Regions from separate parts of the Agathobacter sp. LCP21S3_B2 genome, predicted to be linked through region 2. Evidence: predicted binding sites of a transcription regulator. Region 2 holds the regulator's gene; the other holds the start of a gene.
What was found. Region 2 encodes NrdR, which represses ribonucleotide reductase genes. Its sites were predicted from a motif close to CACAANATNTTGTG; they were not measured.
Positions count from the first base shown of each region.

Region 1 (9,943 bases), on a different contig from region 2:
TCCGGTGTCTGGTTGCTATCGTCCGGCTTGTTGTTTCCTCCGTCCGGCGTCTGGTTGCTATCATCCGGCTTGTTGTTTCCTCCATCCGGCGTCTGGTTGCTATCATCCGGCTTGTTGTTTCCTCCGTCCGGCGTCTGGTTGCTATCATCCGGCTTGTCATCTGACTTCGTCTGATATAAGTACAAGTCGTCTGCTGTTCCCCAGCCACCTTTTGCACTCACGATACCGACAACAAGTGTAACTTTGGTTTCTTTCTCAAGCTTAAATGAAACGCTTGGAGTTTTCCAGTTTTTCCAACCCTCAAGTGTAACATTATCTCCCTTTGCAATGATATTGCCTTCTGAATCCATAACCTCAGCATAAAGCTCATCTCCATCGGCTCCCTGTCCTACATACTCAAAGATGTACTCGCCTGAAGCAAGTGTAATAGCTTTATTGTAAGTAATGGCTGCCTCTGTCTTATCTTCTCCACCATTGTACCAGTGAGCACATGCTTCTCCTGACTTCTTATCATCCTTGGTGGAAGAAACTGAATCAACAATGCTATTATCAGTTGTGAAATTATCAGCTTTTTCAAAGCCTGCATCATCTGCATCTGTAATAAGATTTTTCTGCTTTATAACTACTGTACATTTTGTTGTACCCGATGTCTTATCCTTATAAGCACCACGCTCTATTTTTCTACTGAACTTTACAGTTCCTTCTACTGTATATGTTCCTGCCTTTGAAAAATCAATTCCCTCTGTATTCCAAACAATGTTCTCTTCAACTTTTTCTGTATTATATGTCACATTAACTGTTTTTGGAAGCTCTATCTCTTTTCCTGCCTCTGCTGTGACATCTGCTGTTTCTATATCCTCAACTCCAATTTTCGTTACCTTGGCACCGGTCTTTACGTAATTCCATACCTTAAGGCCAGCTGTTGCTGTTCCATCCGGATAAAACATTGCCTGGTTATCTACAGCAGAACCGCCATACCATTTTCCGGCATCCTTTGGATCATACTCACCGCCGTAGCTTGCTGCCCAGCCTGAGCCTTTTTCCTCCCAAATCTTTTTATTTGCTTCATATCTTGCCGCTGCAGCTTCCTCTGAAAGACCTGTTGTATCTCCTACGGTAATCCATGCCGGCTCCCAGTAATACACACCAAGTCCGCCTGCCTCATTTACAGCATTGATGAGGTTTCTGATATATGTAGCCTGTCCCTGCACAGTGAAAGGCTCTGTGGCATCTGCCGAATCATCATTATTTCCCTCACGGACAGTATTTTCATGACCATCCGAATCATCAAGTGTATATGCATAGCTTGTTTCTAAAACCATTGCATCCTTTTTGTGCTTAGTCTGAACATAGCTGAGTTCTTTCTTTAAATTGCTTAGTGTTCCATGCCAGTATGGATAATAGCTTGTTCCAAGAATATCATAATTTACATTATAATTTTCAAGATTATCTGACCATGTTGTAAGTGTATTCTTCTGAGGACTTTCCACATGAATCACAACCTTTACGTCACTGTTGTAATCCTTAACACCTTTTGAGCCTGCGGAAAAGAGCTTACACATGGCATCTGTTTTTGTTTCTCCTATAAAACCGCCTGTTGTCTCATTTCCAACCTGAACCATATCTACAACATCCTTTGATGCATCAATTGTGTTTAATGATTCGTTGATAAACTTTTCTACAGCTGCAGCCTTCTCATCAACTGTATAGCCCTTCCATGCCTTAGGCACCATCTGTTTACTCGGATCAGTCCAGAAATCTGAGCAATGGAAATCAACAAGCATTTTTATTCCGGCACTGCGGCATGCATCAGCAATTTTCTTTGCGGTTGCCACATCGTTATTTCCACCACCATATCCATTTCCGTTTGAATCATATGGATTATTCCATACTCTGACACGGATATGGTTTATATCGTTTTCTGCCAGGAATTTACAGAAATCTGTCACATTGTCAATTACTTTTCCGTTATAATCCTTGTATATAACACCACTGTTGAACTCTGTTATAACAGATGAAATGTCCATTCCCATTATGAAATCAGGCGACAAATTCTTTACCTTTGCAACAACAATATCGTCATTGTCTACTGAGGTATCAGTTTCAGGTGCCTTAGATGTAATAGTTGTACATGCATAACCAAGCTCATTGCCATCTGCATCCTTAAGCTGGGCTACAACATAATACTTACCTGCTGACTTTGTTGTGTAAGCAGCCTTAAGAGTTTTTCCGGACTTATTATCGTTTTCTAATGTTCCGTCATTCAATCCATCTGTGTGGTCATTCCATGTATCAATCCACCACCATAAATTTACTCCCTCAGGAAGTTCACTTATTTCTTTTCCATCAAAGGTAATCTTCGCTTCAAGATTGACTATATCACCATTTTCTACGGTAACTTCAGTCTGGTTTACTGAGATTTTGTAGCCTTTCTGATTTTCTTCGGAAGAGTCAGTATCATCCGATTCTTTTTCATAAAGCTTTTGAAGCTTGATATTGTCAATATCGCCCCAATAGCCATTCGTAACATCTCCTCCAATACATATATCAACATCTTGTACAGCTTCAATTGTAAATTCATCAGTTGTAACTGTTTCCCAATTATCCCAATCTGTTGTAGCCGGAAGTTCTTTAGCCTGTTCCAAATATTTCACATACAGACCTGATTTAACATCTTTTTGTCCATCCTGATCAATTGAAATCCTATAGGTTCCCGGCTCAACATTCTTGATTGTTTGATATAGCGAATTGTCCCCAGTTATGTCCTTTATCTTTGTAAACTGAGTTGTATTATTTACCGCCCACTCATCTTTTGTGACAAATAGTCCACTTCCCGTTGACTTAGTCCAACCGGTTATACTTCCATCCTCATTTATAGACGACTCAAAATCTCCATTCACCACATATTCTGTGTCTACCCACTTTGCGGTATCCTCTGCTGCCTTAACCTGCTCTGTGCCAAAATCCGCCACAGCGCTCTGGCTTAAAAGCATTGCAAACACCAGTCCGGCACTTGTTATAGATGCCATTTTTCTCTTCCTGCTCATATTTTCCTCCTTGTTTTTATGCAGTGGTAAATGACTATCAAATTGATAAATATCAAAGCCATTAAGCCACTGTCATGCACATTCACAAATTGCATGTCACTCATGATTTCATCTGTTTCATGCGCAACAGCGCAATCGGTTGCAATAACTATATTTACAGTTTATACATTAAACGTTTACGTTTCAATAGACATAAATGCCAACTTATTTCTGTAATATTTAGCAAAAATACATCAATTTAATATTTGTAAATATGGGAAAATACACAAAAATTCAGCTTGTTCGAACGGTTATTCAAATAATGATATTCACATTAATTTTGTAGAAATTTCACAATACTTTTACGCGTTTTAGAAGTATAATAATTTTTTATGCAAGCTAAATATATTAATATGCTTGATATTTTTTTATTTTTTCATAGGCAAATTGCCAGAGTCCCCGGTACTATATATAAAAAAAACGTACGGCAGCTTATGAAATATTTTCAAAAGCTGCCATACGGCATATTCGTATGTTACATCAAGCTATTAATGTAATATATCTCTTTTTTCAGAACACTAATCTCATTCTCAAGTGCATTCTTTTGTTTCGTGAGCTTTTCAGATGCCCTGGCACATTTCTCGTATTTTTCTGAGAATTTCTGCTTATAGAGCATTGCATTATTTACGTCCCTGAGACGTGCATACATATCCTTTTCAAATTCCGCCTTGCGGCACTCCACGTCGAGCCTGTCATATTCGCTTTGCAGCTTTGAAAGCTCGTCTGTACGCTCCTCAAGACCAATATTCCAGATTTCTTCATTAGTCATAAACAAAATCCTCCTTTACCTTCTACAGATGTAGTACTCGCTCTTTAATCTCCTGAGTTCTTCCCTGATTCCAGAACTGTGTGCCTATATAGCCACATGTACGGCGGGCTACACTCATCTTGTTCTGGTCACGGTTGCCACAATGTGGGCACTCCCAGATAAGCTTGCCTGAGCCCTCTTCCTCTACGATTTTGATTTCTCCGTCGTAGCCGCATACCTGGCAATAGTCGCTCTTTGTATTCAACTCTGCGTACATGATATTGTCATAAATGTACTGCATTACCGAAAGCACTGCCGGGATATTGTCCTGCATGTTTGGCACCTCAACGTAGCTGATGGCACCTCCCGGAGACAGCTTCTGGAACTGGGACTCAAACTTGAGCTTGTCAAATGCATTAATCTGCTCTGTTACATGCACATGGTAGCTGTTTGTAATATAGTTCTTGTCGGTAACACCCTCGATGATACCAAAGCGCTTCTGTAAGCACTTTGCGAACTTATAGGTGGTAGACTCAAGCGGTGTGCCATATATACTGAAATCGATGTTTGACTCCTTTTTCCACTGCTCACATGCATCGTTTAAGTACTGCATTACCTTAAGTGCAAACGGTGTGCCTTCCTTTGGCTCTGTATGTGATACACCCTTCATGTAGCGCACACACTCACAAAGTCCTGCATAGCCGAGTGAGATTGTTGAGTATCCGTTAAATAATAATGGGTCTATAACCTCTCCCTTTTTCAGACGTGCAAGTGCTCCGTTCTGCCAGAGAATCGGTGCCACATCGGATTTGGTACCAAGAAGCCTCTTATGTCTGCACATAAGTGCTCTGTGACACAGCTCAAGTCTCTCATCAAGTATCTTCCAGAATTTTTCCTCATCCTTTTCTGAAGAGCATGCCACATCAACGAGATTTAAGGTGACAACACCCTGGTTGAAACGTCCATAGTATTTACGCTTGTTTGGATCAAAGTTCTTGGCATGTGCCACATTACCTGCTGTTTGTGAGCATCTGTCCACTGTGAGGAATGAACGGCAGCCCATGCATGTATACACATCTCCGTCCTTAAGCTCCTTCATGACCTTCTCTGAAATATAATCAGGCACCATTCTCTTTGCAGAGCACTGTGCCGCAAGCACTGTGAGATTCCAGTACTTTGAATCCTCTGTGATATTATCATCCTCAAGCACATATATGAGCTTAGGGAATGCCGGTGTAATATATACACCCTTTTCGTTCTTTACGCCCTTTATTCTCTGGTGCAGCATCTCCTCAATGATTGCGGCAAGATCTGCCTTTGTCTGCGGATCGGATACCTCGTTGAGGTACATGAATACTGTGATAAACGGTGCCTGTCCGTTTGTAGTCATGAGTGTGATGACCTGATACTGAATCATCTGCACACCGCGGTTGATTTCTTCCTTGACACGGAGCTCTGCGACCTCATTGATTTTTTCGTCATTCAGATCAAGTCCAATGCTCTCAAACTCCTTGCGCACCTGCTTTCTGAACTTTTCACGGCTGACCTGTACAAATGGTGCCAGATGTGCAAGCGAGATACTCTGTCCACCATACTGTGAGCTGGCAATCTGTGCTATAGCCTGGGTAGCGATGTTGCAGGCTGTAGAAAAACTCTTTGGTGTATCAATCATTGTCTCACTGATTACCGTACCGTTCTGAAGCATGTCCTCAAGATTTACCAGACAGCAGTTGTGCATGTGCTGTGCAAAATAATCTGCATCATGGAAATGGATAAGTCCCTTCTCATGAGCCTCCACTATATCCTCAGGAAGCAGGAAACGACGTGTGATATCCTTGCTCACCTCACCTGCCATGTAGTCACGCTGTACGCTGTTTACAGTAGGATTCTTGTTGGAATTTTCCTGCTTTACCTCCTCGTTATTGCACTCAAGAAGGCTAAGAATCTGCTGGTCCGTAGAGTTTGACTTACGGACGATGGCCCTCTTGTATCTGTAAGTGATGTAGTTTCTGGCCACGGTAAAGGCACGCTTGTTCATAAGCTGGTTCTCTACCATATCCTGTATCTCCTCAACGCTTGGAGAGCGCTTCATATTCTCACATGCGGTCTCCACATTATTTGCAATTTCCTCAATCTGATCAGCAGTAAGCTTCTCATAGTCAAGCACTGAACCGTTTGCCTTTCTAATGGCAGCTACAATTTTAGCTGCATCAAATACGTCCTCACTGCCGCTTCGCTTGATGATTTTCATGTAAATTTCTCCTCTCTGTATACTAAATGCTGCAAAATACGCTACACTATATATAGTATCATTATTTACATCACATACCATATATATGTATTTTATCATGTGTAATGGCACAAAATATGCAGCTATAGATGAGATGTAATCATTTAATTCGCATCACAGCCCTGCAATATAAAGCCAGCTGCTCACCAAACGATTACTATATAGCTACATATAAAATGTCATATTATTTATTACAAATCTGTGCATCTGTTTTTGATGACAATCTAAATTATACAAGATATTGTTGCTATGTCAATACGCTCAACAATATTTTGTAGCATTTTGACTTATTGCACAAAAAAAGCCACAATATTTATGCTACTTTTTCAACTCTGTAATTATTTTGTTACTTGTTAAGCTTTTCCATATTGTCAATCACTCTGTCCAAAAAGCCAAGCATCATGTCAAACTCTTCCTTAGAAAAGCCTTCGTGCATGGCTTCCTCTATTCCCATTATATTTTCCCTCACCCTGTTTTCGTGGTCCAGTGCTTTTTGCGTCAGCTCAATCCTTTTAAGCCTTGCATCATTTTCCATAGGTGTGCGCACGATATAGCCGTTTTTTTCAAGACTTTTAAGCATATTTGTCACTGTGGCTCCTGACAGATGAAACTTTGCCTCGATATCCTTTTGAAATATATTTTGGCCCGGATTATCCATTATATATCCAATCATCATACCCTGGCTTCGCGGTATACACTCTGTTTTACTGCACCTTTTTCTGTCAAAATATCTGTCTATGCTCCTGCTGATGCGGTTTATCTTGTGTCCTAAGTATTTATCCGGTGTAAACTCCTTCATATCTGAAATCCTTTCATAAATTTTTCTTGACAATAAAAAAAGTATATCTATAATATAGTTAGCACACTAACTAATTAAATGCAAGTATTTTTTTAGTTAACCACATTACCATAAATGTGGGAAGTTCGTTTTAATCAAATATAAAATATAAGAAGAAAGGACAAAACATATGTTAAAAACACTAGGTGCCCAAATAAAGGAATACAAATGGTCTTCAATTGCAACACCTGTTTTCATGCTGCTTGAGGTGGCTGTGGATACCATAATCCCTCTTCTCATGGCTTCAATCATCGACAACGGTGTCAATATGGGCGACACAAGGCATATCTATATCATGGGTGTGTGTATGATTGTCGCAGCACTGTTTGGTCTTTTAACAGGATGTCTCGGTGCAAAATATGGTGCAAAGGCCGCCATGGGCTTTGGAAAGAATCTGCGTGCTGCAATGTTTCGCAACATCCAGACCTTTTCCTTTGCAAATATCGACAGATTCTCATCCGCGAGTCTTGTCACACGTATGACAACCGATGTGACCAACATCCAGAATGCTTACATGATGCTGCTTCGCATGGCTATGAGAGCCCCTGCGTCCATAATATGTGCGATGGCTATGTCATTTTTCATCAGCCCTCGCCTTGCGACAATATACTTAATCGCTGTCATTGTGCTTGGAGCTTTACTGCTTTTCATCAGTAAGGCGGCCATGAAATACTTCGACAGAGCCTTCAAGCGCTATGATGACCTGAATGAAAGTGTACAGGAAAACGTATCCGCTATCCGCGTTGTAAAGGCATACGTCCGTGAGGATTATGAGAAGAAACGTTTTTCAAAGGCAGCACAGAATATCTACGACGTATTTGTGAAGGCAGAAAGCCTTGTGGTATACAACTCTCCGCTCATGCAGTTTACAGTGTATGCCTGCATCCTGTTAATAAGCTGGCTCGGAGCTCATATGGTGGTAAGCAGCACTCTCACTACAGGTGATCTGATGGCTCTTCTCACCTATTGCATGAATATTCTGATGCACCTCATGATGCTCTCCATGATTTTTGTTATGATTTCACTCTCACTCGCATCTGCAAGACGAATCAGCGAGGTATTAAATGAACAGAGCACACTGCACAATCCAAAGGAGCCGCTTTACGATGTGCCTGACGGAAGCATAAGCTTTAAGCATGTAACCTTCAGATATTCAGACACCGCTGAAACTCCGGTTCTGTCGGATATAAATCTAGACATAAAATCAGGTGAGACCATCGGCATCATAGGAGGAACCGGAAGCTCGAAATCTTCCCTTGTAAACCTGATAAGCCGTCTCTACGACACAGACACCGGCTCTGTAATCGTCGGAGGCCACGATGTGCGTGAATACGACATGGACACTCTCAGAAACAAGGTAGCTGTCGTGCTCCAGCAAAACGTGCTTTTCTCGGGCACCATACTCGAAAATCTGCGCTGGGGTGACAAAAACGCTACCACAGATGAGTGTATTGAAGCCTGCAAAATGGCATGCGCCGATGATTTTATCGAGTCCTTCCCTGACAAGTACAACACCTACATAGAGCAAGGCGGAACCAACGTATCCGGTGGTCAGAAGCAGCGTCTGTGTATCGCAAGAGCTCTGCTTAAAAAGCCAAGGATACTCATACTCGATGACAGCACCTCGGCTGTGGATACAGCAACAGATTCAAAAATCCGTGCTGCCCTCGCAAAAACAATACCGGGAACCACTAAGCTCATCATCGCACAGCGTATCTCATCAGTCATGGATGCTGACCGTATCATTGTGATGAATGACGGAAAAGTGGACGGCTTTGACACTCACGAAAATCTGCTTAAAAATAATGAAATCTACCGCGATGTTTACGATTCCCAGACAAACGGCGGAGGAGACTTTGATGAAGGAGGTGCTGCCTGATGCCAGGACCAAGAGGACCACAAGGTCCAAAACCCAAAATTAAAAATCCCGGTAAGCTTTTTGCGCGCCTCATGGGATTTATTTTCAAGAAATATTTACCGGCCTGCATAATTGTTGTGATATGTATCTTTGTCAGTGTACTTGCAAATGTGCAGGGAACCATGTTTACCAAAAATTTGATTGATGACTATATAGTACCACTGCTTAAGACAGGAAGTCCCGACTACGGACCACTCCTTGCAGCAATAGGAAGGGTCACCGTATTCTACGGCATCGGCGTCATCAGTACGTTTGCATACAGCAAAATAATGATTTACGTATCACAGGGCACCATTAAGAATCTGCGTGTTGAGCTCTTTTCCCATATGCAGGATCTGCCAATCCGATACTTTGACTCACATGCGCACGGCGATATCATGTCAATTTATACAAACGATATCGATACACTCCGCCAGCTCATCAGCCAGAGTCTTCCGCAGATACTTAACAGTGCTATCACTGTTGTGAGCGTTTTTGTTTCAATGGTCATATTAAATATTCCGCTCACCGTACTAACTATCGTGATGGTAATCGTAACAACAGTCGTGACAAAGAAATTTGCAGGCTTCTCCAGCCGCTATTTCCTTGCGCAGCAGCGCGACCTCGGCAAGGTTAACGGCTTCATCGAGGAAATGCTCAACGGACAGAAAGTGGTCAAGGTATTTACCCACGAGCAGGAAAATATTGAAGCCTTCGACAAAATAAACGATGAACTCTTTGAAAGTGCCTACAATGCCAACATGTACTCCAACATGCTCGGTCCTGTAAACGCACAGATTGGAAATCTAAGCTACGTGCTCTGCGCTCTTGCCGGCGGTGTTATGGCTCTTTCAGGCTTTGGCGGTCTGACCCTTGGTAAGCTTGCGAGCTTTCTGACCTTTAACAAGAGCTTTAACATGCCTATCTCGCAGGTCAGCCAGCAGTTCAACAGTATCATCATGGCGCTTGCCGGATGTGACCGTATCTTCTCTCTGCTCGACGAAACGCCTGAGACTGACGAAGGCTATGTCACACTAGTAAATGCTAAGGAAGAAAACGGAAAACTTACCGAAACCCATGAACG
Region 1 is NZ_JBQKGQ010000006.1:129,206-139,148, reverse strand. It holds gene ACTQ1L_RS06245 (glycosyl hydrolase 53 family protein) at 1-3,047, opposite strand, end outside; gene ACTQ1L_RS06240 (hypothetical protein) at 3,562-3,855, opposite strand; gene nrdD (anaerobic ribonucleoside-triphosphate reductase) at 3,878-6,085, opposite strand; gene ACTQ1L_RS06230 (MarR family winged helix-turn-helix transcriptional regulator) at 6,471-6,923, opposite strand; gene ACTQ1L_RS06225 (ABC transporter ATP-binding protein) at 7,093-8,841, shown strand; gene ACTQ1L_RS06220 (ABC transporter ATP-binding protein) at 8,841-9,943, shown strand, end outside.
Region 1: nrdD (anaerobic ribonucleoside-triphosphate reductase) is a predicted target of NrdR. The motif match lies at 6,130-6,143, and genes of this name have one in related genera.

Region 2 (9,943 bases):
AATATTTATCCAATCCACTTGTGACCGGAACTATCTTCCTGACACTTGCCGGAACAACCAGTCGGTTTATGGGTTTTTTCTTTCGCATATTTCTTAATAACGTCATGGGCTCAACAGGTCTTGGACTCTATCAGCTTGTGATTCCACTCATGTCCGTATGCATGTCACTCTGCTGCAACGGTTTTCAGACCGCTACATCAAAGCTTGTTGCCGAAAAGCCTCAAAACAGACAGATTATACTCATTTGCGCAATAATTATGTCAGCCACCATTGCTCTTTTACTCACAATTATTATGTATTCCAATGCCCACTACATAAGCATTTGTATTTTAAGTGAGTCACGCTGTACAGAGCTTGTCAAGGCGCTGTCCTTTTCCATTCTGCCCGCTGCTATCCATTCCTGCATAAACGGATACTATTATGGATTGAAAAAAGCAGCCGTTCCAGCTGCCACTCAATTAATTGAGCAGACCGCACGCATTGGCACCTGCTATCTGATATACGCAATACTATCTGACGGGGGCAGCTGCTTTAAGCCTGTATACTCTATATACGGCATCGTGGCAGGCGAAGCGAGCGCAACCGTCTTTTCCGTTATCACAATAAAAAAAGATTTCTCATACTTTAAAATATCCGTCAAAAGCCTGAAAACAACAGCCTATGGCATGGCTGCGCTTTTCATCCCTTTATCGCTTAACTACATATTGGCAAGCTTTTCATCCTCCGTCGAAAATGTGCTTATCCCGAGAACTCTTAAACTCTACGGACTATCACCGGCATTGGCCCTTGACATATTCGGAACCATTTCCGGTCTCACCCTTCCCGTACTTTTATTCCCCGGTGTGCTTTGCAGCTGCGCCTGCGTGATGCTTCTGCCATCCATTTCTGAAGCAAATGCCGCCGGAAAGGATACAAAAATCACTAAAACCATAAACTCCTGTGCCTTATTCGGGCTATGCTTTGGACTTATCTTTACATGCATATTCTATCTGCTGTCGGATTTTATAGGGGTTTTTCTTTTCTCATCGAAGCTTTGTGGATATTTTCTTAGAAGGCTGTGTTTTCTGTGCCCGTTGATGCACATAAGTGGAATGCTCTGCAGCATACTGCATGGTCTGGGCAAAGCAAAGCAGGTGCTCTTCGTCAATCTGCTCACCTGTGCGATAAGAATTCTGATGATTATGCTTCTCGTCCCCCACTATGGGATAGATGCATATCTGTGGGCTATGCTTGTGTCGCATGTGTTTATGACACTTGCTGTCGGAATTCTCACCTGCCACACAGCACACAAATAAAAAAAGCCTGCACATACTCCAAGCATACCGGAATATGTGCAGACTCTTAAAACTACAGATTATACACGTGAAAGGTACTCACCTGTTCTTGTATCAATCTTGATAACATCATCTGTCTCAACAAAAAGTGGTACATAAACTGTAGCACCTGTCTCAACTGTAGCAGGCTTTGTAGCACCTGTTGCTGTATCACCCTTAAAGCCAGGCTCTGTCTCTGTAACAGTAAGCTCAACGAAAAGTGGTGGCTCAACTGCAAATACATTGCCCTTGTGTGAGCAAACCTTACACATCTCGTTCTCTTTTACAAACTTGAGAGAATCGCCAACCTCATCCTTTGGTAAGTCAATCTGGTCATATGTCTCAACATCCATGAAATGATAGAAATCATCATCTGCATAAAGATACTGCATATCCTTACGGTCAATGTGTGCTGTAGGGCATTTCTCTGTTGGACGGAATGTCTTCTCAACAACACCACCACTGATGATATTCTTTAACTTTGTACGTACAAATGCTGCACCTTTTCCTGGTTTAACATGCTGAAATTCGATAATCTGATAGATGTTTCCCTCGAACTCGATAGTAACACCGTTTCTGAAATCTCCTGCTGAAATCATTAGTTACTTCCTCCTTAAATCGTGCGAGCCTAAGCTCTCTCATTCGTCCATTCTACAATAAAAAGCAATACATTTCAAGTATTTATTTTCTATTGCATGAATTTGTATTGGTTTTATATTAGTTTCTAGCCTCGATATCCGATATCATAGCTATTCTCTTTGCGTGTCTGCTGCCCTCAAACTCGGCTGTCAGATAAGCCTTTACGATATCCTTTGCAAGCTCAACACCTACAATCCTCTCACCAAAGGCTATGATATTGGCATTGTTGTGCTGTTTTACAAGGCGTGCTGTGGCTGTGTCTGAACAAACTGCCGCACGGATACCGTTGACCTTATTGGCTGCTATTGAGATACCTACACCGGTACCGCATATCAGTATTCCGCAGTCAAACTCGCCTGACGCCACTGCATTAGCCACCTTCTCACCATACTCCGGGTAATTGCAACTCTCACTTGAATCTGTGCCGAAGTTGGTCACCTCGTGCCCCATGCTCTCAACGTACTCCATTATTGTCTTTTTAAGCTCAACTGCTGCGTGATCGTTTCCGATTGCAATCTTCATAATATATATGCCTCCAAATTTTAAATTATTAGTTAAAAATTATTTATTTACTTTCTTCAAATGCCTCTTGTAGCATGCAATTACAGGCTTTTCAATAAAGCGCTTAAGCACAATCTGTATCTCCTCATGTGGGTCAATAGGTGCTACAAGTATTGATCTGATGCCCGTAAGATTAGCTCCGATGATATCTGTAAATATCTGATCTCCCACAAAAAGAGTGTTTTTCGTATCTGTGCCAAGCTTCTCCATCGCCGTACGATAGCCGGACGGCTTGGGCTTTCCTGCCTTGTAGATATACTTTATCCCAAGCTGCTTAGCAAAGCTCTTCACACGCGGCTCCTTATTGTTTGAGAGCACCAGACACGAAAAGCCAAGCTCCTTAAGATGCTTAAACAATGCAATCGCCCGCTCATCAGCAGGCGAACCATGAGTCACAAGGGTGTTGTCGATATCAAAAATAATGCCCCTGTATCCCTCCTTATATAATTTATCAAAATCTATGCTATATGTCGAGTCAATGTACTCTCCCGGGTATAAAAAACTCATAGTATAAAATTCTCTGTCTCCCTGTTAATCTGTTCATTCAAGGCCGCATGTTGCATAATCATACCATCCGCGCTGCCGACAAAATGCTGATACTGCTGCAATACCTTATCCTTGTCTAAATTGTATACTGCCTTTGTGACATCAAGCGAGCTGATATCACTGTCAGCACCCTTAAGCTCATAGCTCGCATTGGAATCATATGTATTTGCATAATCAAGCGAAGTAAAGCTCTGCCTTGCCCTTGCAGCCTCGTAATCAGCTGTATCATCAGCAATGGATTGCTGCGAAGCTGTGTCATCCACCGCCTGCTTTGACCTCATAATCTGGCTGTTTCTAAGCTCGTTTAACCTTATGGAATTGTATGAATAAAAGCCTTCGCTCGGGCGAATACCGGAAATGTTCATACGTGCTTTCACATCCTTTTCAAAATAAATACTGCTAACTAAACACTATTTGGTGTCAAGCATCTTTTTAAGCTCTGTCATAAAGGTGTTGACATCCTTAAACTCTCTGTAAACTGACGCAAACCTCACATATGCTACCGCATCAAGGTCCTTTAATCTGTCCATAATCAGCTCTCCGATGAGTGATGTAGAGATTTCCTTTTCCTCTCTGGCAAAGATTTCTATCTCAACCTCATCTACAAGCTTTGAGATTGTATCTGCTGAAATCGGTCTCTTGTGACATGCAAGAAGCACGCCCTTTTCAATCTTGGAGCGGTCATACTGCTCTCTGTTGTTGTCCTTTTTTATAACGATGAGTGGGATTGTCTCCACCTTCTCATATGTAGTGAAACGCTTGCCACAATCATCGCACAGCCTTCTGCGCCTGATAGAGCTGTTGTCATCAGCTGGTCTTGAGTCTATTACCCTTGTGTTGTCACTACTGCAAAATGGACACTTCATGCTGTACCCTCCGTAGATATCATATAATATGAAGAAGCAAAATATCTTTGTTTCTCATTATATTATAATACTTCAAATCATCATCTGTATTTAAAAAGACCTATACATATTTCAGTATATCTATACTAATTTTCGTTGTCAATATGTTTTGTACTGATTTTAACTTTTTTATCACATTTTTGTTATCAATGGTTCTGAGCAGTTACCTATTTATAAAATCACAACAGCTTGCGCCGCATATCAGACTCACATATATTTACCAATATTATATCAGGTCCAATCTTCACAATCTTAACCCATGGAATACAATATTCATAATCCCTGCAAAATATTCCCATATATTTTCCCGGTCCCGGCACGATAATCGCACAGATTTTGCCACAGAGCGGGTCAAACTCAAGGTCACGCACATGCCCTATGAACCTGCCCTCCTCCACGCTCACAACCTCTTTTTCGCATAAATCCAGAAAACGCATAAAACAGACCTCCCTTGGTCTATCTTATGCGTTTCTTTTTGATTTTGTGCTTATAAAAGCGTTTTATTTATAAAATTATACATTAAATCTGAAAAGAATTACATCTCCGTCCTTAACAACGTACTCTTTTCCTTCCATGCCTACGATGCCCTTTTCTCTTGCGGCTGCAAGGCTTCCGTTGTCGAGAAGATCCTGATAATTGACTACCTCCGCCTTGATGAAGCCACGCTCAAAGTCAGTATGTATCTTGCCGGCTGCCTGTGGTGCCTTTGTACCTTTCTTTATAGTCCATGCACGGCACTCATCTTCTCCTGCTGTGAGGAAGGAAATAAGTCCGAGAAGTGAATAGCTGGCTGCTACAAGCTTATCGAGACCGCTTGACTCAACACCTAAATCCTCAAGGTACTCCTTCTTTTCGTCCTCATCGAGATCTGCAAGCTCCTGCTCAATCTGTGCACAGATAACAAATACCTCTGCGCCCTCTTCCTTTGCCATCTCTCTTACCTTTGCAACATGCGGATTGCTTGCGCCGTCATCTGCGAGGTCGTCCTCTGATACGTTTGCTGCGTAGATGGTAGGCTTTGCTGTAAGTAGATTATAGCCCTTGAACCAAAGCTGTGCATCCTCATCATCAGGCACTTCAAAGGTTCTGGCCATCTTTCCGTCCTCAAGATGAGCCTTTACTGCCTCAACAAGCTCAAGCTCCTTTGCAAGTGTCTTGTCCATTCTTGCCTGCTTTGCAATCTTTGCAATTCGCCTGTCGAGAATCTCAACATCCGAGAAAATAAGCTCAAGATTGATTGTCTCGATATCTCTTGCAGGATCTACAGAGCCATCTACATGGATAATGTTTGTATCCTCAAAGCAGCGCACCACGTGTACGATTGCATCCACCTCACGGATATTTGCAAGGAACTGGTTTCCAAGTCCCTCACCCTTACTGGCTCCCTTCACAAGACCTGCGATATCAACAAATTCGATTGTTGCAGGTGTAACCTTCTTTGTGTGATAGAGCTCTCCGAGCTTTACGATTCTCTCGTCAGGCACTGAAACAATACCTACGTTTGGGTCGATTGTAGCAAAAGGATAGTTTGCTGAAAGTGCTCCTGCCTTTGTGAGTGAGTTGAATAATGTAGACTTTCCGACGTTCGGAAGTCCGACGATGCCGAGTTTCATGGTATATATATCTCCTTTAAATTGATTTCATATGTATTTTATGTATCGGATGTTTGTTGATACAACTATGTAGTGTACCACATTAAGGAAGATTTGTACATAATTTTAACATACTCATCATCAAGCTTTTCAACAACCGCATCTATTTTTCACCAAGCCTTTCTGCTTTTGCAGCTTCTATATCTGCCTCCTTTGGCAATATTCCAAACAATGATTTTGATACCTCCTTTCTTCGTACCATTATTTTACGTATTTCGTACGATTTTATCAACACTTTCAGCTAAAACAAATCCTTTATTCTCCTTCAATAAATGGTATCATATACACAGGCAGATAATCTATCCCATTCTCCCATTTATAGTCTTTTGTATGAACAACATATTTTTCTCTGATTCGGCTGCTAAATTTCTCACAAAATGTATCCAATGATTTATGCTCTCTGTAATTTCCGGATTTCACTTCAATAGGATTAATTTTAGTTCCATTTGATAGCAGGAAATCTATCTCGTACAAATGATTTGAAGTTTCACTTTTCATTGTGTAATAAAACAGATTGTTTCCTTTTGCTGTCAACATCTGTGCTACCGCATTTTCATAAACATATCCCAGGTTTGCTTCCAGCTTGTCTGACAACAGCTTATTATAGATTATATTATCCGTATATTTTTTATCCTTAAATGCAAGCGTAATAAACAGTCCAACATCTGATGTAAATAGCTTGTATCTGTCTATATCCTTTTCCAGAGACATTCCAACCCCGGGGTTGTTTGCATGATATGCAATATTTACAGTATATGAGCTGAGTATATCAGGTAATATCTCTCTCACTTGTTTTGCACGTACCCCTTCTCTCGCTTTTGACAACACATATCTTGATGCATTTTTACTAAGACTTGCCGGAATTGCATCATATATATCTCCTGCCAGTCCGGTTCCATCTATTTTTGTAAAATCCTCTTCATATAACTCAACAATCTCCCTTTTCGTTTCATCCACAATCTGAAGATTATTATGTTCCAGATAAGCTTCAATAGCCTGAGGCATTCCTCCGATTAGCATATACAGTCTAAATTTACGCATCAAATTTCTATGCATCGCATTTCCTGCTGCTTTTTTATTTTTTAAAAGTAGTTTAATCGTCTCTGCTGTGATTTCGTCATCTATTGCCCACAAAAACTCTTCAAAATCCATAGGATACATAGATATCATATGCTCTTCACTTGGTATTAATATATCCATCGTATTCTTTTTTATCGAAATCAATGAACCTGTTTCTATATATTTATATCGGCCATCAGCAACAAGATACTTGATTGCCTGTCTTGCTTTTGGCAAAAGCTGGACCTCATCAAATATTATAACGGATTCATTTTCATATAATCTCACACCGGTTAACTGCTGTAGCTGTAAAAAGAAGAAATCAAGCTCATATGTGTCATCAAATAAAGCAATAATATCCTTGCTTGTATGCGCAAAATCAATCAGGATATATGATTTAAATTCATTTTTAGCAAATTCTTCAACAATCGTCGACTTGCCGGTTCGCCTGGCACCTTTCACAAGAAGTGCATATTTGTCGCTTCGGTTGATTTTCCATTCAAGTATTTCATTATAAATTTTACGTTTAAATACATGTCTTTCCATATAAAAATCACCTCTTTGTTACTATTATATTCCGAATCCCCACTCGTGTAAACTGATTTTTTACGCAAATCCCCATTTGTTATATCTATTTTTTTACGCAAATCCCCATCCATTTCTTCCGTTGCTGTTCTTCTTTCACAGAAAAAACCTTCCCACACATAACCTAATGTGCAGGAAGATTTTCACATTTTTTATTCACTTACCATCTCATCACACTTAATCTGCTCGATATGTATGGCAAGGTAGCCTGTCTCATTGTCCAAAAACTCATGATTTAAGTCCTTTCCAAGCTCCTTACATATCTCACCTGCCAGTGCGAATGACTCCGGGTAATTTTTCTCGATAAACTGATTGAGATCAACCTTTAACCTAGATTATTCATGGCACAGCCGTGAATAATCTAGGATTTATTATTAACATAACCGGACAATTCAATTATCATGAAGTATGAATTACTTCTCGTAGGTGTCAACTGCGTAGAGAGGCTCTCCTGCCTTAATCGGTCCGTCTGTGATGAGGCGGATTTTCTGATTATCTTTTAGCTCTGTGCAGATGACAGGAGTGGTAACTGATGGTGCGTTCGCCTTTAAGTAGTCAAGGTCAAGCTTCATGAGCACATCGCCCTTATTAACATGGCATCCTGCCTCAACCTGTACGTCAAAGCCTTTACCCTCGAGCTTTACTGTATCAATTCCTACATGGATTATCATACCAATTCCTGAGTCGGTTGTAAATCCCAAAGCATGCTTTGTATCAAAAACGAATAAAACAGTTCCATCCTCAGGTGCTACAACTATCCCCTCCTCAGGTGTGACTACTGCTCCGTCACCCATCATTTTGCCGGCGAAGGCCTCGTCCGGCGCTGTTGAGAGGTCTGCTGCTATTCCTGTCATAGGGCTTGAGATGATAACTGTGCTTGTCGGCTCTGATTCAACATCCGAATCCTGTGCTTTATCAGAAGAGGGGTTTGAATCTTTTGTCTTTGATGCGTCTGCTGTATTATTTTCTACTGCATCGTCCTCGAAATGCTCCTCTGTCACGCTTGCAAGATAATCCTCCAGATTTGATTTAATCACTGTTACTCTTGGTCCATAGATAATCTGTACGCCCTGTCCCTTGTGCACGACTCCTGATGCTCCTGTTGATTTAAGAAGCGCATCGTTTACCTTGTCGGGATCAATTACTGTGATACGAAGCCTTGTTGCACAGCAGTCCACATCTGAGATATTGGCTTTGCCGCCGAGACCTCGTGATATGGTCTGTGAGAGCTCATCTGCTACAGTCCCTGCTTTTTCGTCAGAGTTCTTTACGTCCTTAGCAGCTTTTCTTTCATTTACATCTGCCTTGGTGTATAGCTTTGTCTTAGTGTCGTCATCCTCACGGCCCGGAGTTTTTAAATCAAACTTCTTTATAAAGAAGCTGAAAATAAAGTAATACAGTAAGAAATATACTATTCCCACCGGAATCACAAGCATCCAGCTTGTCTTTTCATTCCCCTGCAATATACCAAACAGGAAGAAATCAAGTAATCCTCCTGAGAAAGTAAGTCCTACAGCGATGTTTAAAATATGTGCTATCATGTATGCGCTTCCTGCGAGCACTACCTGTACTGCAAAGAGAGCCGGTGCTACAAAAAGGAATGAGAACTCAAGAGGCTCTGTGATTCCTGTAAACATACATGCAAGTGTTGCAGAAAGTAAAAGGCTTCCTGCCTGTTTTTTCTTTTCCGGCTTTGCACATTTATACATTGCAAGTGCTGCTCCCGGAAGACCGAAAATCATGAAAATGAACTCTCCCGAGAAATATCTTGTGGCACCGGCACTGAAATGTGCGATGTTTGCAGAGTCAGCAAGCTGTGCGAAGAAGATGTTCTGTCCACCCTCAACCATATGTCCTGCAACCTCCATCGTTCCACCGACTGCTGTCTGCCAGAACGGCATGTAAAATACATGGTGCAGTCCGAATGGAATAAGTGCTCTCTTTATGATACCAAAGAGAAGTGTTCCGAAATATCCTGTTCCTGTCACCACTCCGCCGAGTGCATAGATTCCGTTCTGCACTGTCGGCCAGATAAAATACATTAAGATTCCTACAAAAAGATATACCACTGTTGATATGATAGGCACAAATCTTGTTCCACCGAAAAATGACAATGCATTCGGCAGTTCAATCTTGTAGAAACGGTTGTGCAGTGCTGCCACTCCAAGTCCTACGATAATTCCGCCAAACACGCCCATCTGCAGCGACTGGATACCGCATACTGATGTGATGGTTCCATCAAGCACATCCTTTGCAATGCTTCCGTCTGCAAGGATTTTTCCGGAAATCTTGAGCATCGCATTGATTGATACATTCATAACAAAGTATGCTATGACTGCTGAAAGTGCTGACACCTCTTTTTCCTTCTTTGCCATTCCGATTGCTACTCCGACCGCAAAAATGAGCGGAAGGTTATCGAATATGGCACTTCCGACCGCATTCATGATTACAAGAAGTGCATGGAGTATAGTCTTATCTCCGAGCAGCCACTGTAAACCATAGGTCTCAATTGTTGTGGTGTTGGTGAATGAGCTTCCTAGTCCTAAAAGCAAGCCTGCTACCGGAAGGATTGCGATTGGAAGCATGAAGCTTCGTCCTACTCTCTGCAGGACACCAAAAATTTTGTCTTTCATGAGCTTTTCCTCCTATAAATGCAGGGTATGTACCGATTTGCACCTATCAT
Region 2 is NZ_JBQKGQ010000010.1:26,170-36,112, reverse strand. It holds gene ACTQ1L_RS08665 (oligosaccharide flippase family protein) at 1-1,295, shown strand, start outside; gene efp (elongation factor P) at 1,355-1,912, opposite strand; gene rpiB (ribose 5-phosphate isomerase B) at 2,031-2,474, opposite strand; gene ACTQ1L_RS08650 (YqeG family HAD IIIA-type phosphatase) at 2,514-3,020, opposite strand; gene ACTQ1L_RS08645 (hypothetical protein) at 3,017-3,424, opposite strand; gene nrdR (transcriptional regulator NrdR) at 3,470-3,925, opposite strand; gene ACTQ1L_RS08635 (YlmC/YmxH family sporulation protein) at 4,144-4,401, opposite strand; gene ychF (redox-regulated ATPase YchF) at 4,477-5,577, opposite strand; gene ACTQ1L_RS08625 (ATP-binding protein) at 5,872-7,221, opposite strand; partial or broken gene ACTQ1L_RS08620 (PRD domain-containing protein) at 7,413-7,568, opposite strand; gene ACTQ1L_RS08615 (glucose PTS transporter subunit IIA) at 7,674-9,893, opposite strand.